3 regions of the Labrys sp. LIt4 genome follow, and region 2 is predicted to be linked to each of the others. Evidence: predicted binding sites of a transcription regulator. Region 2 holds the regulator's gene; each other region holds the start of a gene.
What was found. Region 2 encodes LexA, which represses DNA repair genes until DNA is damaged. Its sites were predicted from a motif close to TGTTCNNNNTGTGTTCNG; they were not measured.

Region 1: recA (recombinase RecA) is a predicted target of LexA. The motif match lies at 4,744-4,761, and genes of this name have one in related genera.
Region 3: J8I29_RS12490 (PA0069 family radical SAM protein) is a predicted target of LexA. The motif match lies at 3,127-3,144, and genes of this name have one in related genera.

What each region holds. Positions count from the first base shown of each region.
Region 1 covers NZ_JAGIPY010000002.1:515,104-522,544, reverse strand. The annotation lists gene J8I29_RS05340 (arginine deiminase family protein) at 1-338, opposite strand, end outside; gene J8I29_RS05335 (DUF3329 domain-containing protein) at 376-564, opposite strand; gene alaS (alanine--tRNA ligase) at 569-3,220, opposite strand; gene recA (recombinase RecA) at 3,540-4,613, opposite strand; gene J8I29_RS05320 (NAD(P)-dependent oxidoreductase) at 4,939-5,856, shown strand; gene J8I29_RS05315 (porin) at 5,926-7,101, opposite strand.
Region 2 covers NZ_JAGIPY010000003.1:125,735-133,175, reverse strand. The annotation lists gene gltX (glutamate--tRNA ligase) at 1-1,045, opposite strand, end outside; gene J8I29_RS06540 (ComEC/Rec2 family competence protein) at 1,270-3,492, shown strand; gene lexA (transcriptional repressor LexA) at 3,569-4,285, opposite strand; gene glp (gephyrin-like molybdotransferase Glp) at 4,397-5,617, opposite strand; gene moaC (cyclic pyranopterin monophosphate synthase MoaC) at 5,614-6,105, opposite strand; gene trpC (indole-3-glycerol phosphate synthase TrpC) at 6,102-6,905, opposite strand; gene trpD (anthranilate phosphoribosyltransferase) at 6,911-7,441, opposite strand, start outside.
Region 3 covers NZ_JAGIPY010000005.1:381,260-388,700, reverse strand. The annotation lists gene J8I29_RS12510 (Gfo/Idh/MocA family oxidoreductase) at 1-118, shown strand, start outside; gene J8I29_RS12505 (Gfo/Idh/MocA family oxidoreductase) at 118-1,194, shown strand; gene J8I29_RS12500 (ABC transporter ATP-binding protein) at 1,303-2,382, shown strand; gene J8I29_RS12495 (glycosyltransferase) at 2,482-2,997, opposite strand; gene J8I29_RS12490 (PA0069 family radical SAM protein) at 3,180-4,304, shown strand; gene J8I29_RS12485 (hypothetical protein) at 4,366-4,806, opposite strand; gene J8I29_RS12480 (ribonuclease HII) at 5,004-5,576, shown strand; gene J8I29_RS12475 (RbsD/FucU family protein) at 5,736-6,182, opposite strand; gene J8I29_RS12470 (ABC transporter permease) at 6,192-7,229, opposite strand; gene J8I29_RS12465 (ABC transporter permease) at 7,229-7,441, opposite strand, start outside.

The DNA of each region.
Region 1 (7,441 bases), on a different contig from region 2:
AGGGCCAGGACCTTCTCGAAGCGCGTGCGCAGCACGGGCGCGATCTCGGCCGTCTCGCCGAAACGGCTCTTGGCGCCGACCCGCAGCAGGATCGCACCCTCCGGGAACACCAGGGCCGGATCCTCCACGAACAGCGAATCCGGGAAATCCTCCAGGGCGGGCAGGACCTCGACGGCAACGCCGGCGGCCTGCAGGGCCTCGATATAGAGACGATGCTCGGTCGAGACGCCCGCATGGGTCGGCGCGCCGCGATCCTCGGCACGCAGGCCCTCCGTCACGCTCGCCGGCGGCAGGCGCACGATGGCATTGTCGAAAGCATAGACGGGAAAGGCGCTCATGCTGGCTCCGATCGAAAGGGTCTGACCTCCGCCGGCTTCACTCTTCCGGAGGACGATATTGAATGACCTGGGTCCACAGTCCATAGGCGGCCACGGCCGCGAACATCAGGCCCCAGAACTGGTTGCCGTTATAGAGCTCCACCCCGGCCCAGGCCGCGGGCAGCACGCAAAGCAGCACGCGGACCCAGAGCGGCCTCATCCAGTTCGGCGTGTTGGGCTGAGCCATCGGCTCAGGCCTCTGCCAGTGCCGCGGCGATGGCATCGAGGGCCGCCTGGGCCTTGGAGCCATCGGGGCCGCCAGCCTGCGCCATGTCGGGCCGCCCGCCGCCTCCCTTGCCGCCGAGAGCCTCGGAGCCCTTGCGCACGAGATCGACGGCGTTGAAGCTGCCGGTCAGGTCCGCCGTCACGCCGACGACGAGGCCGGCGCGGCCGTCCTCGGAGGTCGCGACAATGGCGACCACACCCGAACCGACCTGCTTCTTGCCCTCGTCTGCAAGCGCCTTCAGATCCTTCAGCTCGATGCCGGTGACGGCCTTGGCCAGCAGGCGGGTCTTGCCGACCGTGCGGATTTCGCTGTCGCCCCCGCCCCCGCCCATGGCGAGCTTCTTGCGCGCCTCGGTCAGTTCGCGTTCGAGCTTGCGATTCTCCTCGACCAGCGTGGCCAGGCGGTCGCCCGCTTCCGGCACGGGCGTGCGCAGCACGTCGGCCAATCCCTGGAGCAGGCGGCTCTCATTGACGAGGTGCCTGCGGGCCGCATCCGCCGTCATGGCCTCGATGCGGCGAACGCCGGCCGCGACGGCGCCGTTGGAGACGATGCGGATCAGGCCGATGTCACCTGTGCGGCGCACATGGGTGCCGCCGCACAGCTCGACCGACCAAGCCTTGTTCGAGCCGGGCTGGCGCTGCCCCATCGAGACGACGCGAACCTCGTCGCCATATTTCTCGCCGAACAGCGCGCGCGCGCCGGACGCGATGGCGTCATCCACGCTCATCAGATGCGTGGTCACCTCGCTATTGTCGAGCACGACGGCATTGGCGAGATCCTCGATCTCCTTGATCTCCTCGTCCGAGATCGGCTTGGGATGCGAAAAGTCGAAACGCAGGCGGTCCTGCGCCACCAGCGAGCCCTTCTGCGCGACATGATCGCCGAGCGTCAGGCGCAACGCCTCATGCAGAAGATGCGTGGCCGAGTGATTGGCCCGGATCGCGGAACGGCGGGCGTGATCGACGACGAGTTCGAGAGGCTCCTGAACCTTGAGCGTGCCCTCCTCGACTGTGACGGCATGCACGAAGAGATCGCCGAGCTTCTTCTGGGTGTCGGTCACCGCCACTTTCAGGCCGTTTGCCTGCACGATGCCCGTATCGCCCTGCTGGCCGCCGGATTCACCGTAGAACGGCGTCTGGTTGAGGATCAGATAGCCCTTCTCGCCCTCGGCGAGGCGATCGACCGGCTTGCCGTCCTTGACCAGGGCCAGCGCGACGCCCTCGGCGGTCTCGGTCTCATAGCCGAGGAACTCGGTAGCACCGACCTGCTCGCGCAGGCCGAACCAGACCGTCTCGGTGGCCGCATCGCCCGATCCGGCCCAGGCAGCGCGCGCCTTGGCCTTCTGTTGCTGCATGGCGGCCTTGTAGCCCTCGAGATCGACCGAGATGTTGCGCGCCCGCAGCGCATCCTGGGTCAGGTCGAGCGGGAAGCCATAGGTGTCGTAGAGGGTGAAGGCGACGTCACCCGAGAAGACCTGCCCGTCGCCGAGCTTCAGGGTCTCCGCGTCGAGCAGGGCCAGGCCGCGCTCCAGCGTACGGCGGAAGCTGGTCTCCTCCAGGCGCAGCGTCTCGCTGATCAGCGCCTCGGCCCGCACGAGTTCGGGATAGGCGGCGCCCATTTCGCGCACCAGCGCCGGCACCAGCTTCCACATGGTGGGTTCCTTGGCGCCGAGCAGGGAAATGTGGCGCATGGCGCGGCGCATGATCCGGCGCAGCACATAGCCCCTGCCCTCGTTCGACGGCAGCACGCCATCGGCGACCAGGAAGGAGGAAGCCCTGAGATGGTCTGCGATGACGCGGTGGCTGGCGAGCGCCGGCCCCTCGGCCGGCACGCCGATGGCCTCAACCGAGGCGCGGATCAGCGCCTGGAAGAGATCGATGTCGTAATTGTTGTGCTTGTTCTGCAGCACGGTCGCGATACGCTCGAGCCCCATGCCGGTGTCGATCGAGGGCCGCGGCAGGTTGACACGCTCGCCGCCGGCCAGTTCCTCGAACTGCATGAAAACGAGATTCCAGATCTCGATGAAGCGGTCGCCATCCTCGTCAGGCGAGCCGGGCGGGCCGCCCCAGATATGCTCGCCGTGATCGTAGAAGATCTCGGAGCACGGACCGCAGGGGCCGGTGTCACCCATGCGCCAGAAATTGTCCGAGGTCGGGATGCGGATGATGCGGTCGTCCGGCAAGCCGGCGATCTTCTTCCACAGCCGATGGGCTTCATCGTCCTCGGAGAACACGGTCACCAGGAGCTTGGACGCGGGCAGGCCGAAATCCTTGGTGATCAGGTTCCAGGCGAGCTCGATGGCTCGATCCTTGAAATAATCGCCGAAGGAGAAGTTCCCGAGCATTTCGAAGAAGGTATGATGCCGTGCCGTATAGCCGACATTGTCGAGATCATTGTGCTTGCCGCCGGCGCGCACGCATTTCTGCGAGGTCGCTGCTCGCGAATAGGGACGCTTCTCGATGCCGGTGAAGACGTTCTTGAACTGCACCATGCCGGCATTGGTGAACATCAGGGTCGGATCGTTGCGCGGCACCAGCGGCGAAGACGCCACGGCTTCGTGGCCGTTCCGCGCGAAATAGTCGAGGAAGGTGGATCGGATCTCGTTGACGCCGCTCATGCCCAATTTGCCTATTTGGCCCAATGCCTGTTTCGCTGGTCCCTTCCTTTCGGCCTGGCCAGCATCCTAAGCAGAATATCTCGATACTGCCCACGAATGGGCAATATCGAGATATTCTGCAAGTGCTTGAAATCTTGCAAGTTCCTCTTGATCGAGCCTGTGGCTCGATCAAGAGGAACTTGCATGGTGGTGGGGCGTTGTAGCGAGGCTGTTCCGGCCTGTCGAGGCGCTCATCCATGAAAAACCCGCCTGTTGGGGCCAACAGGCGGGTTATTTCGTCAAGCATAGCGTTCGCTGTCTCGCGGGCCAGCTACGAGCCTCAATCGTCCTCGGCGTCGGCCGGATCGATATTGTCGAGGATGCGCTCGGCGATCAGGCCGGCATTCTGGCGAATCTGGCCCTCGATCTTGTCGGCGACATCCGGATTGTCCTTGAGGAACTGCTTGGCGTTCTCACGGCCCTGGCCGAGGCGCTGGCTCTCATAGCTGAACCAGGCGCCGGACTTCTCGACCACGCCGGCCTTGACGCCAAGGTCGATCAGTTCGCCCACCTTCGAGACGCCCTCGCCATACATGATGTCGAATTCGATCTGCTTGAAAGGCGGCGCCACCTTATTCTTGACCACCTTCACGCGGGTCTGGTTGCCGACCACCTCTTCCCTGTCCTTGATCGCGCCGATGCGGCGGATATCGAGGCGTACGGAGGCGTAGAACTTCAGGGCGTTGCCGCCCGTGGTGGTTTCCGGGCTGCCATACATCACGCCGATCTTCATGCGGATCTGGTTGATGAAGATCACCATCGAGTTGGAACGCCCGATCGAGGCCGTCAGCTTGCGCAGCGCCTGGCTCATCAGGCGGGCTTGCAGGCCGGGCTGCACATCGCCCATCTCGCCCTCGATTTCGGCCTTGGGCGTCAGCGCGGCCACGGAATCGATCACGATGACGTCGATCGCGCCCGAACGCACCAGCGTGTCGCAGATTTCGAGGGCCTGCTCGCCCGTATCGGGCTGCGAAATCAGCAATTCGTCGAGATTGACGCCGAGCTTGCGGGCATAGACCGGATCGAGCGCGTGCTCGGCATCGATAAAGGCGCAGACGCCGCCCTTCTTCTGGGCTTCGGCGACGCTGTGCAGCGCCAGCGTGGTCTTGCCCGAGGATTCCGGCCCATAGATCTCGATGACCCGGCCCTTGGGCAGGCCGCCGACACCGAGCGCGATATCGAGACCGAGAGAACCGGTGGAGATCGCCTCCACCTCCATCGTCTTGGTCCCCTTGCCGAGCCGCATGATCGAGCCCTTGCCGAAAGAGCGTTCAATCTGTGATAGGGCGGCGTCGAGCGCCTTCGTCTTGTCCATGGAGCTTCCTTCGACCAAGCGCAGCTGCGTCTGACTCATATGCCCGTTTCCCTATCAAGCACGAACGGATTCGTCATCCGGACCGATCATTTTCCAACACCGGGCCTGCAATCTCGTCGCAATTCAAAGCCCCGTGGCGCTATGTACCCAGTTTGTTCTCATTAACGCAAGTTCTATTTTTGTTCTCACGCTTCTTATTTAACGAAGGCTGATTGTCGGGCATCGCCTGCGGCCGCGGATAAATCATCATACCAATGAACCATTCAGCTTGCGCGCCAACGTCCTTCCCGTCCACACTCCCCCGCCGTCAGGATGGGTCGGCAACCCGCTCGGGACAGGCGGGACAGGAAACGGGACGATTGCAATGACGAATGGGCAGGAGAGCGTCGGCTTCATCGGAGTCGGCTATATGGGCCATGGCATGGCCAAGAACATCGTGGAGAAGGGCTATGCGCTGACGGTGATGGGCCATCGCAACCGCGCACCCGTCGAGGATCTGGTGTCGCGAGGAGCCAAGGAGGCCAAGACGCCGCGCGAAGTGGGCGCCGCTTCCAGCATCGTCTTCCTGTGCGTCACCGGCTCGCGGCAGGTCGAGGCCCTCATACGCGGTCCCGACGGGCTGAAAGCCGGCCTGAAGCCGGGTTCCGTCGTCGTCGACTGCTCGACTTCCGATCCCAACTCCACCCTGGCGCTCGCCGCCGAACTCGCCGAGGCCGGCATCGATTACGCCGATGCCCCGCTCGGCCGCACGCCGAAGGAAGCCTGGGAAGGTACGCTCGATACCATGGTCGGCGCCAGCGACGCCCTGTTCGAACGCCTCAAGCCGGTGATCGCCACCTGGGCCGGACGCATCGTGCATATTGGCGGTACGGGCGATGGTCATCGCATGAAGCTGCTCAACAACTTCGTATCGCTGGGCTATGCCGCCCTCTATGCGGAGGCCCTGGCCTTGTCGCAAAAGGTCGGCATCACGCCCAAGCGCTTCGACAGCGTCATTCGCGGCGGCCGCATGGATTGCGGCTTCTACCAGACCTTTTCGCGCTGGGTCCTGGAGGGCGACGAGAATGCGCACAAATTCACCATCGCCAATGCCTTCAAGGATCTGAGCTATCTGGAAGCGATGGCGGACGCAGCCGGCCTGGTCAATCCGATCGGCAATGCGGTGAAGAACTCGTTCGGCGTGGCGATGGCCGCCGGCGGTGCCGAGCGCCATGTGCCGATGCTCACCGACTATATCGGCCGCCTGAACGGCACCGATCTCACCCCGGCCAACCGGAACTGACCGGAAGGCATAGGCAGCAACGCCGCGCTCAGGAGGAGCGCGGCGCGCTGTTTACACCTGTAGACCAGGTCAGAAGGTACGGCGCAGGCGCACGCCCGCACCGACGGCGTCGACCGTCTTGCTGTTCAGGCCCTCCGGGTCCTTGTTCTGGTACCAGACTTCGGCACCCGCGATGAAGCCCTTGACGACGGTGTAATTCACCTGGCCTCCAACGACATAATAGTTGAAATTGTCGGTGATTTTGGAGGCGATGCGCGGGGCGTCAAAGTGCAGATAGCCACCGAACAGAATGGCTTGCAGGCTCTTGGTCACGTTGAGACCGGCCTCGCCCTGCACGGCGAAGCCCTTGGCGCTGTCGAGATCATGGATCGTGCCGTTGGTTATGTAGGCGTCCACGCCGCCGAAGCCGAGGGTGGACGAGCCATTCGGCTGGGACCCGCCGACGCCGAGATATTTTACGGCGCCGTCCGCGTAGCTGGCTTCGGCCGCGATGTAGGCACCCTCGAGAACCGGCAGGTTGACGTTGCCGCCAACACCGATCGAATAACCGTATTTCGCACTATAGCCGGCCGTTGCGCTGCGGTTCTGATGGAGGGCGCCCATCACCTGGAAACGGCCCCAGCCATTCTTGTTGTCGTCATAGCCGACGACGCCGACGATATCAGGCATCTGGGCACCGCCGACGCCACCAGCAACCGTGACGCCATTGACCACGACATTGTTCCCGTAGACCGAGGCATTGGCGCGATGGTCACGCCCGTCCTCGATCGACAGGGTGGCGTAGGCCTTGTCGAATTGCGCCGTATAGCTGATCAGGTTGCGCCGGCCCTGCTCGCCGAAATAGGGCGCGAAGAACTCGGCCTGATAATTGGGGTCGTAGAAGGCATAGGGCGACCAGGCATAACCAGCCGTCAGGCCGCCGAACTGCAGATAGGCCTGGCGTACCTGGAAGGTGTCATGCGTGGCTGCCCCCGCATTGGACTCGGCCTGGAGTTCGAAGAAAGAGCGCAGCATGCCCCAGTCGGTCTGAGTGCGCGCATCGAAGCGGATGCGGGCGTTGGTCCGAAACTGTGTCTGGCTGATGTTGCGCTTACCCGTTGCATTGCTGGGCGCCTGCGCAAACCAATAGTCGGCCCGGATCTGGCCGCTGATCTTCAGGCAGGTGTCGGTGCCCGGAATATAGAAAAAGCCCGGACCGAATGCCGTACAAACCTTCACATATTCGACAGCCTCGCCCTTGCTCATCGGTAGGTCTGCAGCAAATGCGGACGCAATACCAAGAAATCCGGCACCCGCGCCGAGTAAAATTGTACGAATAAACATGGAAATACCTCGATCTCATAAGTCGACCCCTTCAAAAGGGCCTCTCTCTTCGGCAAGCCGGCAAAGCAATATTGGGCGTACCGAAGAGGCGCAGTCGTTGTGCACTGCGATATCGAAGCTTTCCTCCCAGGCGAGACATTACACAATGTTAAGGTGAGTCACCGTTCTGACACAAAGGGGCTTTGTCCATGACAGTTGCGAATTCGCAACAGCACGCGAAACGTGCATGAAAAAGGCCCCTCCCTTTTCAGGAAGAGGCCTC
Region 2 (7,441 bases):
CGCCATTGTCGGCAGCAAGCTGGGCAGCGAGCCCCGGGCCATCCGGGATATGTGGCAGCAACTGGTCGATGGCGGCGAGCAATTCCTCGTCCGTCGAGTTGCGCATATAGAGACCGTTGAGATTTTCGAGCTTCTTGAAATCGAAGCGTGCGGCCGATTTGCCGATCGCGCCCGTATCGAAATGCTCGATCATCTCCTTGGTGGTGAACACTTCCTGGTCGCCGTGGCTCCAAGACAGGCGCACCAGATAGTTGCGCATGGCCGCCGGCAGATAACCCATGGCGCGATAGGCATCGACGCCGAGGGCGCCATGGCGCTTGGAGAGCTTGGCGCCGTCGGGGCCGTGGATCAGCGGGATATGCGCCATGTGCGGCACCTCCCACCCCATGGCTTCATAGATCTGCTTCTGGCGGGCGGCATTGGTGAGATGATCGTCGCCGCGAATGATGTGAGTGATGCCCATGTCATGGTCGTCGACCACCACGGCGAGCATGTAGGTCGGCGTACCGTCCGAGCGCAGCAGCACTAAGTCGTCGAGGTCCTTGTTGGCCCAGCGCACGGTGCCCTGTACGTCGTCGTGGATAACGGTCTCGCCTTCGGTCGGCGCACGAAGGCGGATGACCGGCTTGACGTCCTTGGGGGCCGTCGCAGGGTCGCGGTCGCGCCAGCGACCGTCATAGCGTGGCGGCCGCCCTTCCTTGCGGGCGAGCTCGCGCATCTCCTCGAGCTCCTGCTGCGTGGCGTAGCAATAATAGGCCTTGCCCTGGGCGAGCATGGATTCGGCGACCTCGCGGTGGCGGGCCGCGCGGGCGAACTGGAAGATCGGGTCTCCATCCCAGTCGAGGCCAAGCCAGGCAAGCCCGTCCAGAATGGCGGCGATGGCGGCATCGGTCGAGCGCTCGCGATCGGTGTCCTCGATACGCAGCAGCATCTTGCCGCCCTTGGCCCTGGCATAGAGCCAATTGAACAGCGCCGTGCGGCCGCCGCCGATATGGAGGAAGCCCGTGGGGGAGGGAGCAAAGCGGGTAACGACAGGAGTGGACATCGAAGTTGGCAATTCCAAAAGGCTGGGAGAGCGAAGCCAGAGCTGAGGAGCATAGAGGCGTAAAAATGGAAGCCCTTGGCTAACCCGGTTCACATCAATAAGCTTGGGGCTTTAGCACAGGGTTTCATCGGGCGGTAGCGGCGGGGGCACCTTTGCCTGGGAATGATCGAGGCCGCGCGCGGGTTGGGGTTCTCGGGAGAAGGCCGGGGCAGCCGGGATTGGCGTTGCCCGGCGGCATCTTGTTCGGGCAGGGCCTGCAGCGGCTGTTGTCCTGGCTGGCAGCCGGGCTTGCGGCGGAGATGGCCGCCTTCGAGCTTGCTCTCGTCGTTCCGGTTTTTCTCGGCCTGGGTGTGATTGCCTATTTCGCAGCACCGGAAGAGCCTGGTCTTGTTGTTCCCATGTTTCTTACCGTGGGTGCAGCCTGTCTTGCCTATGGCGTGCGGGGACGCTGGTGGCTGCATGTCGGCCTGATCTGTCTGACGGCCGCGGGGGCCGGCTTTTGCGCCGCCAAGCTGCGCACGCTGAGCGTTGCCGCGCCGCAACTTTCGCGCTCGATGGCGGGAACCGTCACCGGTCTCGTCCTTTCGGTGGAGCCTCGGCTGGGCGGCAGTGCCCGCATCGTCATCAGGCCGGTCTCGGTGGAGAAACTGGAACCTGCCGCCATGCCCGGCCGCATCCGGCTCACGGTCCGCAAGGGCAGCGAAATCCAGGCCGGCGACAGCATCAGCCTCAAGGCCGTCATGCGACCGCCGCCGCCACCGGCCTTGCCCGGCGGCTATGACTTTGCACGCGATGCTTTCTTCGACGGCATTGGCGGGGTCGGTTTCGCGGCGGGAAAGATTTCGCCCGCGGCCAGTCCGGTCGAGGCAAGCTGGGCGGAGGCCTTGAATATCTGGATCGACCGGCAGCGCAACGATCTGACCCGGCGCATCGTCGAGACGATACAGGGCGAGAACGGCGCCATTGCCGCTTCCCAGGTTACCGGCAAGCGCGGCCAGATACCCGGCGACGCCAATGATGCGCTGCGCGCTTCCGGTCTCTATCACGTCGTTTCGATCTCCGGCCTCCATATGGCGTTGTTTGCGGGCGGGCTGTTCGGGCTCATCCGCGCTGTGCTGGCCTTGTCCCGCCGTATCGTGCTCTATCGGGGCACGAAGGAACTCGCAGCGCTGCTCTCGCTGCTGCCGGCCGCTGCCTATACGCTGTTTTCCGGTGCCGAGGTCGCGACGGTCCGCTCCTTCCTGATGACGTCCATCGTGCTGCTGGCCGTCGCCCTGGGGCGGAATGCCATCACCCGGCGCAACGTTGCTCTGGCCGCGAGCTTCGTGCTGGTGACCACGCCGGAGCAACTTCTGGGGCCGAGCTTCCAGATGTCCTTCGCGGCGGTTGCGATGCTGGTGATCGCGCATGAGCAATGGAGCCGGCGCAAGCGGGAGAAATCCGCAATGGCGTGGGAAAGGGCCATCGGCGGCGCGGTGACCGTGGTTCTTGCCATGATGCTGACGACGATCGTCGCCTCGCTCGCCACGGCGCCGTTCTCGGCTTTTCATTTTCACCGCCTCACCCTGCAGTCGCTGGCCTCCAACCTCGTCGCAACGCCGATCGTCTCCTTCCTGATCATGCCGCTGGCCATGCTGGCGCTGGTTGCCGAGCCGTTCGGTTATGGCGCTCCGCTCTGGCAGGCGATGGGCTGGGCAGTCGGCCTGTTCATGCAGGTGGCTCGTTCGGTGGCCACCTGGCCTGGCTCCGACCTCGTGCTGCCGCAATTTTCCGCCGCTGCCCTCGGCCTTTTCGCGCTGGCGCTGGTGCTGCTGACCATCCTGCGCACGCGCCTGGCTTTGCTGGCCCTGGTGCCGCTTGGCGGAGGCGTTGCCCTGGCCGCAACGGCGCCACTGCCGGTGGCCTTGTTCGGTGCAAACGGCTATGCGGCCCTCGTCCGCCAGGGTGATCGGCTGACCATGCTGGCGCAGCGATCGGATGCCTTCACGGTTCAGCAATGGCTGCTCGCCATGGGCGATCGGCGCAAGCCGGAGGATCCGAGCCTGGCGTCACAGCGCCTATGCGACAGCGAAGGGTGTTCAGCCCCCGTCGAAGGAGGCGGGGTCTTCATGCTCGACAAGACCAGCAACGCCGCCGAGGAAGACTGCGGACGCGTCAGCGTCCTGGCAGGACCGATTCCGATCGGCTCACGCTGTGCCGCCACAGGGATTGTGATGGATCGCGATTTGATCCGATCGGCCGGCTCGATCGCGCTTTATGCGGAGCCGCCGCCGAGCGGTGACATCGGTCCGCGCTGGCGGCTCGTCATGGCCCGCGATCCGCAAGCATCCCGTCCCTGGGCACCGGGCCGGGTGACCCCACCGCCGAAGTCCCCGCCTCAACCGGCGCTGCAAGCCCCGGTGGGAGATTCTCCCCTCGATAGCATCGCCCCGGAAACCGATAATTGACGCGATTTCGCCCATGCTGCGGCTCGTGATCGCGCGAAGCGCGCTCATCGCCGGCAAGTCCGGATGTCAGCCTCTCTCAATAGCGACGGAACAAGCCGACCAGCTTGCCCTGGATCTGCACCCGGTCAGGCCCGAAGATACGCGTTTCATAGGCCGGGTTGGCGGCTTCCAGCGCGATGGAGGCACCGCGCTTGCGCAGGCGCTTGAGCGTGGCTTCCTCATCGTCGATCAGCGCCACGACGATATCGCCGGTATCGGCGTGGTCCTGGCGGCGGATGAGCACGGTATCATTGTCGAAGATACCGGCCTCGATCATGGAATCGCCGCGCACCTCCAGGGCGAAATGATCGCCGGAAGACAGCATTTCCGGCGTGACGCTGATGGTGTGGCTCTTGGACTGGATGGCGGAAACCGGCGTGCCGGCCGCGATACGCCCCATCACGGGAACGAGGACAGGCCGACCGACCTCGTCGTCCATTTCGGGCCTGACGGGGCGGACCTTGCCGAGGTTGCCTTCGATCACATTGGGGCGGAAGCCGCGCTGAGAGGTGGCCAATGACAGGCCGCCGGGAACGGCGGATTCGGGCATGCGGACCACTTCCAGCGCACGGGCGCGGTTGGGCAGGCGCCGAATGAAGCCGCGCTCCTCCAGCGCCATGATCAGGCGGTGAATGCCGGACTTGGACCTGAGGTCCAGCGCCTCCTTCATTTCGTCGAAGGAGGGAGGCACGCCCTGTTCCTTCAGGCGCTCATGAATGAACCGAAGCAATTCATGTTGTTTCTTGGTCAGCATGGCTATCCCGTCGTGGCGGCCGCGAATCACGGTGAAGGTGTAAACAAAACAAGAACAGTGCTACATGTTCCTACTGTGTTCTGCAACAATGAAGTTCAGGTTAAGACGTGGTCAATAGCCCGCTGCGCGAAGATCGATGATCTCGCAGCTTTCGCCCGCTTTTGCTTCCGGTGCAAAGGGCGGCCGGATCACGAGGCAGTCGGCATGCTGCATGACGCTGACCAGCGACGAATCCTGCAATGCCAGCGGCTCTACCTTGAGGATGTCTGACGTATCGTCAAGCATGAAGCGAGCACGAATATAGTCTTCGCGGACATCGTTGGCCGGCCAGGAGCTGGCGAAGACGGCCCGGCGGCGTGGCGGACCGGCATCGGACCGGCCGAGCAGCGTGCGCAGCAGGGGCACCAGGAAAAGGACACCGCAAACGACCGAGGAGACCGGATTGCCCGGCAGTCCGAGGATATGCATGGGGCCGAGCCGCCCGTGCAGCAACGGCTTGCCCGGCCGCATGGCGATCTTCCAGAAGCCGAGCTGCATGCCTTCGCGGGTCAGGGCGGTCTGGATCAGGTCGTGATCGCCGACGGATGCGCCACCGATGGTGACGAGCACGTCGGCCTTTTCGCTACAGGCCCTTTTGATGGCGGCTTCCAGGGCAGGAAAATCATCGCTGGCGATGCCGAGGTCGAGCACCTCGCCGCCTTCGGCCTCGACGAGGGCGCGGATGGCGAAATTGTTGGAGGCGACGATCTGATTCTCGCCGATGGCCTGTCCGGGCAGCACCAGCTCATCGCCGGTGGCAAGGATGGCGACCTTAGGGCGGCGGTGGACGGGCAGGCCGGGATGGTTCATGGCCGCGGCGAGGGCGATGTCGCGCGGGCCGATGACGGTCCCGGGCCTCAAGGCCTCGCGGCCCTCGGCAAAATCCAGGCCGCGGGCCCGGATATGCTGGCCCGGCTTGGCCGTGGCCTCCAGGATGACGCGATTGCCGTCGCGGCGGGTCTGCTCCTGGATCACCACGGTGTCCGCGCCGTCGGGAACAGGAGCGCCCGTGAAGATGCGAACGGCCTGGTTTTCGCCGACGCGCCCGGCATAGCCATGCCCGGCGGCGGACTCTCCGATCAATTCGAGGCTGGCCCCCTGCCTGGCGTCATCCGCTCGCACGGCATAGCCGTCCATAGCCGAGGCGTTGAAGCCGGGCTGCGTTCTCAGAGCGGTGATGGCGGCAGCAAGGACGCGCCCGCGCGTTGCGTGGAGCGCTACGGTTTCGACGCTGAGCGGGGTGACACCGGCAACCACCTTGGCCAGCGCGTCCGCGACGGGAAGCAGGCTCATGCACTTTCCTCCGCATGCCAATCGCCGGATTTGCCGCCGGACTTCTCTACGAGCCTGATCGCCTCGATGCGCATGCCCCGATCGACGGCCTTGACCATGTCGTAAATGGTCAGGCAGGCGACGGAAACAGCGGTCAGCGCTTCCATCTCCACGCCGGTCTGGCCGGCGACCTTGGCCGTCGCGCGCACGGTCAGGCCGGGCAGCGCGGTATCGGGCTCGATTTCCACGGCGACCTTGCTGAGAAGCAGCGGATGGCAGAGCGGGATGAGTTCATGGGTTTTCTTCGCGGCCATGATGCCGGCGATGCGGGCAGTAGCGCGGACATCACCTTTCTTGGCATCGCCCGACAGTACCAGTTCGAGCGTCTCAGGCCGCATCAGCACGCGCCCTTCGGCGACCGCGGTGCGGCTGGTCACGGCCTTTTGCGAGACGTCGACCATGTTGGCCTCGCCGGAGGCATCGAGATGCGTGAGGGCGGCGGCATTCATGCCGCGTCGTCCAGGGCGAGCAGGGTGCGGGTGGCCGCGGTGACGTCGGGCTGGCGCATCAGGCTCTCGCCGACCAGGAACGTGTTGACGCCCGCCTTCTGCAGGCGCTGGACGTCGCCGGGCGTGAAGATGCCGCTTTCTCCGACCAGAAGGCGATCGCTGGGCACCAGCGGCGCCAGCGTCTCCGTTGTCTCCAGGCGGGTGACGAAGTCGTTGAGATCGCGGTTGTTGATGCCGATCATGCCGACATCGAGCGTGAGGGACCGCTCGAGTTCGTCGTGATTGTGGATCTCGCACAAGACGTCGAGGGACCAGTCCCTGGCGGCGGCGATCAGGGACCGGGCTTCAGCATCGGTGACGCTGGCCATGATCACCAGGATGCAGTCGGCACCCCAGGCCCTGGCTTCCACCACCTGGTAGGGATCATAGAGGAAGTCCTTGCGCAAGGCGGGCAGCGACACCGCCGCACGCGCCGCGGCGAGGAAGTCGGGGTGTCCCTGGAAGGAGGGCTCGTCGGTCAGCACGGAAAGACAGGCCGCTCCGCCGGCCTCATAGGCGCGGGCAAGCGCCGGCGGGTCGAAATCGGCACGGATCAGGCCCTTGGAGGGGCTCGCCTTCTTGATCTCGGCGATCAAGGCGGTATGGCCGGCGTCGAGCTTGGCCTGGAGAGCCTTCTGAAAACCGCGTACTGGGCTGGCCCGTTCCGCCAGCCTGATCAAGTCCGGCAAGGGACGTGCCGCCTTCGCCGCTTCGATCTCGCGGCGCTTATAGGCTTCGATCTTTTCGAGAATGGTGGCCATGGCACTCACGCGTTGGAAATTTCAACCAAACGGTTGAGCGTTGCTAGGGCCTTGCCCTTATCGACGGATTCGCGGGCGAGCGCCACCCCGTCCGCCAGGCTCGGCACCCGCCCGGCGACGAGCAGGGCGGCTCCGGCATTCAGGAGGGCAATGTCGCGGTAGGGCGTCTTTTCGCCTTCGAGCACGGCCCGCAGCGCGAGCGCGTTGTGGGCGGCGTCACCGCCTTTGAGATCATCCGGGGTCGCTACCCGCAGGCCGACCTCCTCGGGCGTGATGATGCCATGACTGATCACGCCGTTCTCCAGGGAAACGATCTCGGTCGGGCCGGTGGTGGTGATTTCGTCGAGCCCGTCGCTGCCATGCACGGCGATGATGCGCGTCGATCCCAGGGTCTTGAGCACCTCCACCATGGGCTGCAGCCATTGGCGGGCATAGACGCCGAGCAATTGCCGCTTGACGCCGGCGGGATTGGACAGGGGGCCGAGCAGGTTGAAGATCGTGCGCGTGCCGAGCTCGACGCGGGTGGGGCCGACATG
Region 3 (7,441 bases), on a different contig from region 2:
CAGGCAGTTCATCGCCGATGTCTTCGAGCGGACCGAGACGGCCATGCCGCAGGCCCGGTGCTTCAAGGCGATGGAACTCGCTCTCAAGGCCCAGCAACGCGCCGAGGAGATAGCGTGATGGGCGACATCAAATCCGTCGCCGTGGTCGGGCTGAACATCGGCCGCTCCCATATCGCCGAAGCCTATGCGCCGCGCCCGGAACGCTGGCGTCTCGCCGCCGTGTGCGACCGCAATCAGGAGCGCCTCGATGCGGTCGCCGACGAATTCTCGGCCGAGAGCCGCACCCTTCATTTCGACGATCTCCTCGCCCGCGACGATATCGACGTGATCGACATCGCCACCCCGCCCGCCACCCATTTCGAGCTGGTCAGCCGGGCCCTGGCGGCGGGCAAGCATGTCGTCTGCGAAAAACCGCTGGTTGGCTCGCTGCACGAGGCAGACCTCCTGGCCAATGCGCAGGCCCAGAGCGGCCAGATGCTGATGCCGATCTTCCAGTACCGTTTCGGCGAAGGAGTGCAGAAGGCCAGGCGCATCATCGAGGCGGGACTGGCCGGCAAGCCCTATCTCGGCACCGTCGAAACCCATTGGAAGCGCACGCCCGACTATTATGCCGTCTATTGGCGCGGCAAATGGGAGAGCGAGCTAGGCGGCGTGCTGATGACCCATGCCATCCACCAGCACGACATGATGACCTATCTGATGGGCCCGGTACGACGGCTGTTTGCGCGGGCGACGACGCGGGTCAACGCCATCGAGGTGGAGGATTGCGTCACCGCCTCCTGGGAAATGGCCAACGGCGCACTGGTGGCCGCCAGCGCCACCCTTGGTTCGCAGAACGAGATCAGCCGCCTGCGCCTCTGCTTCGAGAACGTCACCTTCGAGAGCGGCGGCGAGGCCTATTCGCCGGGCGACGAGCCCTGGACGATCCTGCCGGCCAACCAGGCCGTGGCCGCCGATATCAGGGACCTCGTCGCCGACCTGCCGCCGGTCGGCCGCCGCTTCCTTGGGCAGATGGATGCCTTTCACGAAGCCCTGCACGGCCGCGGGCCAGTGCCGGTCACAATCGATGACGCCCGCCGGGCGCTGGAACTGGCGACCGCCTTCTACCATTCGGCACAGACCGGCAGCGACGTCAGCCTGCCGATCGGCCCGGATCATCCGAAATATCGGGGCTGGCGGCCGGATCGGGCGTGAGGAAGCACATGATGAACAAGGCGTCATCCCCGGCCGAGCGCAGCGAGGGGAAAGGGATGACGGGTCCTTCCATTCAACCAGGCGCAGATGGCTCCTAAGGAGGACGACATGGCGGCGAGCATCAGGCTCGACAAGGTGGTGAAGCGCTACGGCTCCCTCGACGTCATTCACGGCGTGGATCTCGCCATTGAGCCGGGCGAGTTCACCGTGTTCGTCGGCCCGTCGGGCTGCGGCAAGTCGACTTTGCTGCGCATGATCGCCGGGCTCGAGCCGATTTCAGCCGGCGACCTCACCATCGACGGCGAGCGCATGAACAATGTCCCCGCTTCGCGCCGGGGCATCGCCATGGTGTTCCAGTCCTACGCCCTCTACCCTCACATGACGGTATACAAGAACCTGGCCTTCGGCTTGGAAACCGCCGGCTACAAACGTGCCGAGATCGAAAAGCGGGTGCGCCACGCCGCCAGAATCCTCAAGATCGAGGATTATCTGCAGCGCCGGCCCAAGGCCCTGTCCGGCGGCCAGCGCCAACGCGTCGCCATCGGCCGGGCGATCGTGCGCGAACCGCGTATCTTCCTGTTCGACGAACCGCTCTCCAATCTCGACGCGGAACTGCGCGTCCAGATGCGCGTCGAGATCGCCAAGCTCCACCAGGACCTCGGCAACACCATGATCTATGTGACCCACGACCAGGTCGAGGCGATGACCATGGCCGACAAGATCGTGGTGCTGCGCGACGGCGTGGTGATGCAGGTCGGCGCGCCGCTCGATCTCTACAATGCCCCGGCCAACCAGTTCGTGGCGGGTTTCATCGGCTCGCCCAAGATGAACTTCCTCTCGGGTCGCCTGGCCGGAACCGGCGACGCCATCGAGGTCGCCGGGCAATCCCTTCGCCTCGGCGCACCGCTGCCGGGCGCCAATGCGACGGCGCCGGTCACCTTCGGTGTCCGCCCGGAGCATATCCTGGTCGGCGGCGAGGCCGGCGAGGCGCTTGGCGAGGTCAAGGTCCATCTGGTGGAGCATCTCGGCGGAGAAACCGTGCTCTACGCAACCACCACAGGTGGAGAGAACCTGACCATTTCGGCGCCAGGCCAGTTGCGGGTCCGTCATGGCGAAACCGTTCCGCTGCGCGCCGACCCTTCCCTCTGCCATGTCTTCGACAGCGAGGGCGCTTCGCTGCGGCGATAAGTTCCCCGGGATCACCGGCTTCCAGCCGGCTCGCGGAACCGGCGCGCGTACCGAAAGGAAGAGCCGGCTGGAAGCCGGCGATTCCCAGGAGCGTCTGCCTCACCCCGCCGTCCCTACTCCACCCGTAAAGGCGCGGGCGCGCAATGCGTGGCTTCCCAAACGCCCGCCTTCCAACAGTGCCCTGCGCGGTGCCAGCATGGCCTGCCTCCGTCTGCGGCCGCGCGACAGTTTGAGCACGATCTCGCGGAGCCTTGCCCGCCAGCCGTAATCGTCGACCGCGCCGCGAAACAGCATCGCGACCGGCCGTCCGCCCGCTCTTTGCAATCGCTGCATCATGACGCCGGCCTCGCGGAACCAATCGCTTTCCAGGCGGACGCCTGGCGCCATCACCAGCACCCAGTCGCTGCGGGCAGCCTCCAGACCGGCTCTGGCGTCGCCCTCGACAATGACACAGCCGACCGCATCGGCGACCAGCCGCGTGCCCTCCGACGGCCCGGCTTCCGCTACCACCACCACCTCGCGCACGAAACCATCCGCCGCCGCCGGAACAAGGGCAGCCAGCGTTTCCGCCAGCGCCATTTCCTGGCCGTTCGCGGCAATGACGACACTGATCATGGCAAGTCTGGTCCGGCTGGAACTTCACCTTTTTCAAGCGTCCGCATATCACGCACCACCGCCCGCCGTGAGGGGTGCAAATGGGCGATCCTGCTCAAATGATTGGCATTTTCGTTATGCTTGCTCAAATGTTCTCTTTTTGTTCTAATGAGAACAGAGAAATGTGATTCGCGGAGGCGGCCATGGGCGTGCCGATAAGCAAGGTCTCTCTTACCGATGCGGTGCCGGTGGGCACGACCGTGGTCGACATCGAGCGGCGGCGGGGACGCGGTGCCGGCTCCAATGCCAGCGGGCGCTTCGAGGGGCTCTCACGCTTCATCGAGGATGACGGCTGGAACTCGATCGAGGAACTGCCGACCCTGCGCACCGAAATCCAGGAGGAGCAGGCCCGCAAGATCATCACCTTCAACGACTCGCCGGACATCTCCTTCGACCGCTCGATCAACCCCTATCGTGGTTGCGAGCATGGCTGCGTCTATTGCTTCGCCCGGCCGACCCACGCGCATATGGGCCTTTCACCGGGGCTCGACTTCGAGACCAAGCTGTTCGCCAAGCCGAATGCCGCTTCCCTGCTCGAAAAGGAATTGTCGGCGAAAAATTACCAGCCGCGAACCATCGCAATGGGCACCAACACTGACCCCTACCAGCCCATCGAGCGCCAGCGCGGCATCACCCGGTCCATTCTGGAGGTCCTGGACAGAACCAGCCATCCGGTCGGTATCGTCACCAAATCGGGCCTGATCACGCGCGACATCGATATTCTCGCACGCCTTGCCCGGCGCGGCCTCGTCAAGGTCGCCTTGTCGGTGACCACCCTCGATGCCAAGCTGTCGCGCTCGCTGGAACCGCGCGCGGCAACGCCGTCCCTGCGCCTGAAGGCCATGCGGCAACTGGCCGATGCAGGCATTCCCGTGACGGTGATGGTGGCGCCGATCATCCCGAAGATCAACGACGCCGAGATCGAGCGCATCCTCGAGGCGGCCCATGCGGCGGGCGCGCGCGAGGCGGGTTACGTCATGCTGCGCCTGCCCCTGGAGATTTCCGGGCTGATGCGCGATTGGCTCAACGAGCATCGCCCCGACGCCATGAACCACGTCTTCTCGCTGATGCGGTCGAGCCGCGACGGCAAGGACTATGATTCACGCTGGGGCCTGCGCATGTCGGGAACCGGGCCCTATGCCTGGATGATCGGCCGGCGCTTCGAACTGGCCGCCGCGCGGCTCGGCATCAACGCCAGGCGGCTGAAGCTGCGCACCGACCTCTTCACCCGCCCGGTGCGGGTGGGCGAACAATTGGCGCTGTTCTGATCGGGGCAAATATTCCGTTCGTCGCCAAGTTGACCCCTGCCATTCCGAGACCCGCCGGCAATCACCCCTTGCTGCCGCTGAACCAGGACGTACGCTGCGGCTTTGCCGGAGCGGAGGAAGGCTCGCTCACGGCCGGCCCGGGCAATTCGCTTACCGGTGTCAGGGTCGCCGAAGCCCAGAAGGAATTGCCGGCCAAAGCGTGCTCGGCAAGCTTGCGATAGGTGGCCAGGCGGCGGTCGATCCGCTCGCCAATGTCATAGGCGGCGAGTTCCTGGGGCGTCGGGTCACGCCCGACCTCCTTCTTGAACGCCACCAGCCAGTCGCGCTTGTTCTGCATGGAAAGGGAGAAGGCCAGGAGCCCGACGACATCTTCCTCGTCATGCACCAGGCGATCGAACACATTGTCGGAAGGCAGGCCGGCCTTGACCGGCGCCGGGGCCGGCGTCACGTCGCTCTGAGGTTGACGGTCCTGAGAAGGTGCAGCTGCATCGATATCGGTCACGTTCTTTTGCATTCCACCCTGCCCTGCAACAAACGCTATCTGCCTGAACGCCATCTGCCATTGTCGGCAACATGCTGTGAATATCGCGGCTCAACTTGACACGGCAGAGGCACAAAGCAAGTCACGATTTGTATCGGCACGGCTTCGGCACAGCCTCCGCGCTGGACCTGCCGGCGGGAATCTTCTAACGCCAGTTCATGACAAAACTTCTTCTCGCTGGCGTCGACGAGGCTGGCCGGGGACCGCTGGCAGGCCCGGTCTCGGCTGCCGCCGTCATCCTCGATCCCGACAGAGTGCCCGTCGGTCTGGCCGATTCCAAGGTCATCACGTCAGCGCGGCGGGAGGAGCTCTATCAGGAGATCATGGCGTCGGCGCTTTCCGTATCGGTCGCCTTTTCGAGCCCGGCCCTGATCGACCGGCTCAACATCCGCGGCGCGACGCTCGACGCCATGCGGCGGGCGGTCAGGGGGCTGTCCCTGCGCCCCTCGTCGGTGGAAATCGACGGCAAGGACGTGCCCCACGGCCTGCAGCTACCGGCTCGGGCGATCATCGACGGCGATGCCCTGGTGCCCGCCATCTCCGCTGCCTCGATCATAGCCAAAGTCACCCGCGACCGCCTGATGATCAAGCTCGCGACCACCTACCCGCTCTATGGTTTCGAACGCCATATGGGCTACGGCACGGCCGAGCATACCGCCGCCATCGACACGCATGGGCCCTGCCCGCATCACCGACTGACTTTCGGCAGGCTCAAAGCTTATCGGGCTTGAAGAGGAGGGACAGCGCGTCCCCCCTCATCCCCCTGCCGGTACCTTCTCCCGCAAGGGGAGAAGGGATTTCATCGGGCTCGCTTTTGCCACTACGGCCGCTTCAACATCGCGCGGCCTATCCCACAAAGGCCCCTTCTCAGGGGATGAGGGGTGCAACACCTACGGCGCGATCACGCCCTTGCGGAAGATGAAACAGCCATAGAAGCGGCGTTCGCCGGTGGCGATCACGCAATAGGCCTTCTTGGCGTGTTCGTAGAATTCCATGCGCTCGATCGAGGTCATCGGCCAGGACTTGCCTTCCGCCTTGTCGATGGCCGCCTGCACTTCCTGCTGCACCACCGGGATCTCGTCGGGCGAGCCGACGATCTCCATGCGGCGGGCGGAATCGTCGACGAACGTATCGAGCGGCACGACCGACAGCACGGCCTCGACCGCACGCGCAGCCGTCACGCCATCGATACGCAGGAGATCACCCAGCACCGTCTCGCGGGCAACCGAATCGGCCGGGAAATTGGTGTCGCAGATCACCAGCGTGTCGCCGTGGCCCATGGCCCGGAGGGCATAGAGCACGTCGGCATTCAACAGTGGATCGATATTCTTGAGCATGGTGCTTTCCTATTTTGTGATCTGCGCAGGCTTGGTCTGCATCAGCTTGGCCTGCAGGATGACGACGATCAGCAGGAAGGCGCCGCGCACCACCGACTGCCAGTAGGCCGAGAGCGAGATCCAGCCCATGCCGTTCTCGAAATTGAGGATGGTGTAAATCAGGCCCAGCAGCAAGGCGCCGGCCAGCGTGCCGCCGATGGAGCCCTTGCCCCCCGTCAGCAGCGTGCCGCCCACCACCACCGAGGCGATGGCGATGAGCTCCCAGCCAATGCCCTCGATCGGCTGCCCGGCGCCGAATTGCGAGGCCAGGATCACGCCCGCCATGCCAGCCGTCACACCGGAGATCACATAGACCGCGAAGATGGTGCGATTGACCGGCAATCCCATCAGCCGGGAAGCTTCGGTGCCGCCGCCGACCGCCAGCACATGGCGCCCGAAGGAAGTGGAGTTCAGAGTGACCCCACCGACGATATAGGCGACCAGGGCGATCCAGGCCGGCGTCGGGAAACTGAGGATGAAGCCGAGAATGGTCGCGGCGATGCCGGCATTTTCGGCATCCACCCATTCGGGCCTCATGAAGCTGAGGAGATCGCCTTGCCCGAGCACGGTGAACGCGGTGTCGTAGGAGGCGGACACCGATTGGTTATTGGCGAGCAGCAGGGCCGTGCCCTGGGCCGCCAACATGGTGGCCAGCGTGGCGATGAAGGGCAGGATCTTCAGGCGGGTGATGATCAGTGCATTGATGATGCCGACGATCGCGCCGGCCGCAAGCCCGCCAGCCGCGCCGGCGAGGAGGCCATAGGAGCTGAGATAGGCGGAGACCACGCTCGCCAGCGCGGCGGTGGTGCCGACCGACAAATCGATACCGCCGGTCATGATCACGAAGCACATGCCGAGGGCCACCAGCGCGAACATCGAATTGTAGCGCAGCACGGTCTGGATATTGTAGGTGCCGAGGAAGCCCTCATAGCGCCAGGCTCCGAAGGCCGCGAGCAGCACGAGGGCGAGCAGCACGCCGAGGGTGGGAGAAAACCGAACCTTGCCCATCACGCCGTCCCCTGCCGCTGGAGCCAGACGGCGAGCACGATCAGCACCGCCTTGGCAATGAGGGCCGCCGCATCCGGCACGCCGTTGGCAAGCAGGGTATAGCGCACCAGCTGAATGATCAGGGCGCCGAACAGGGTGCCGACGATGGTGGCCCGGCCGCCCGACAGCAGCGTGCCGCCCACGGCCACCGCCGCAATGGCATCGAGTTCCTT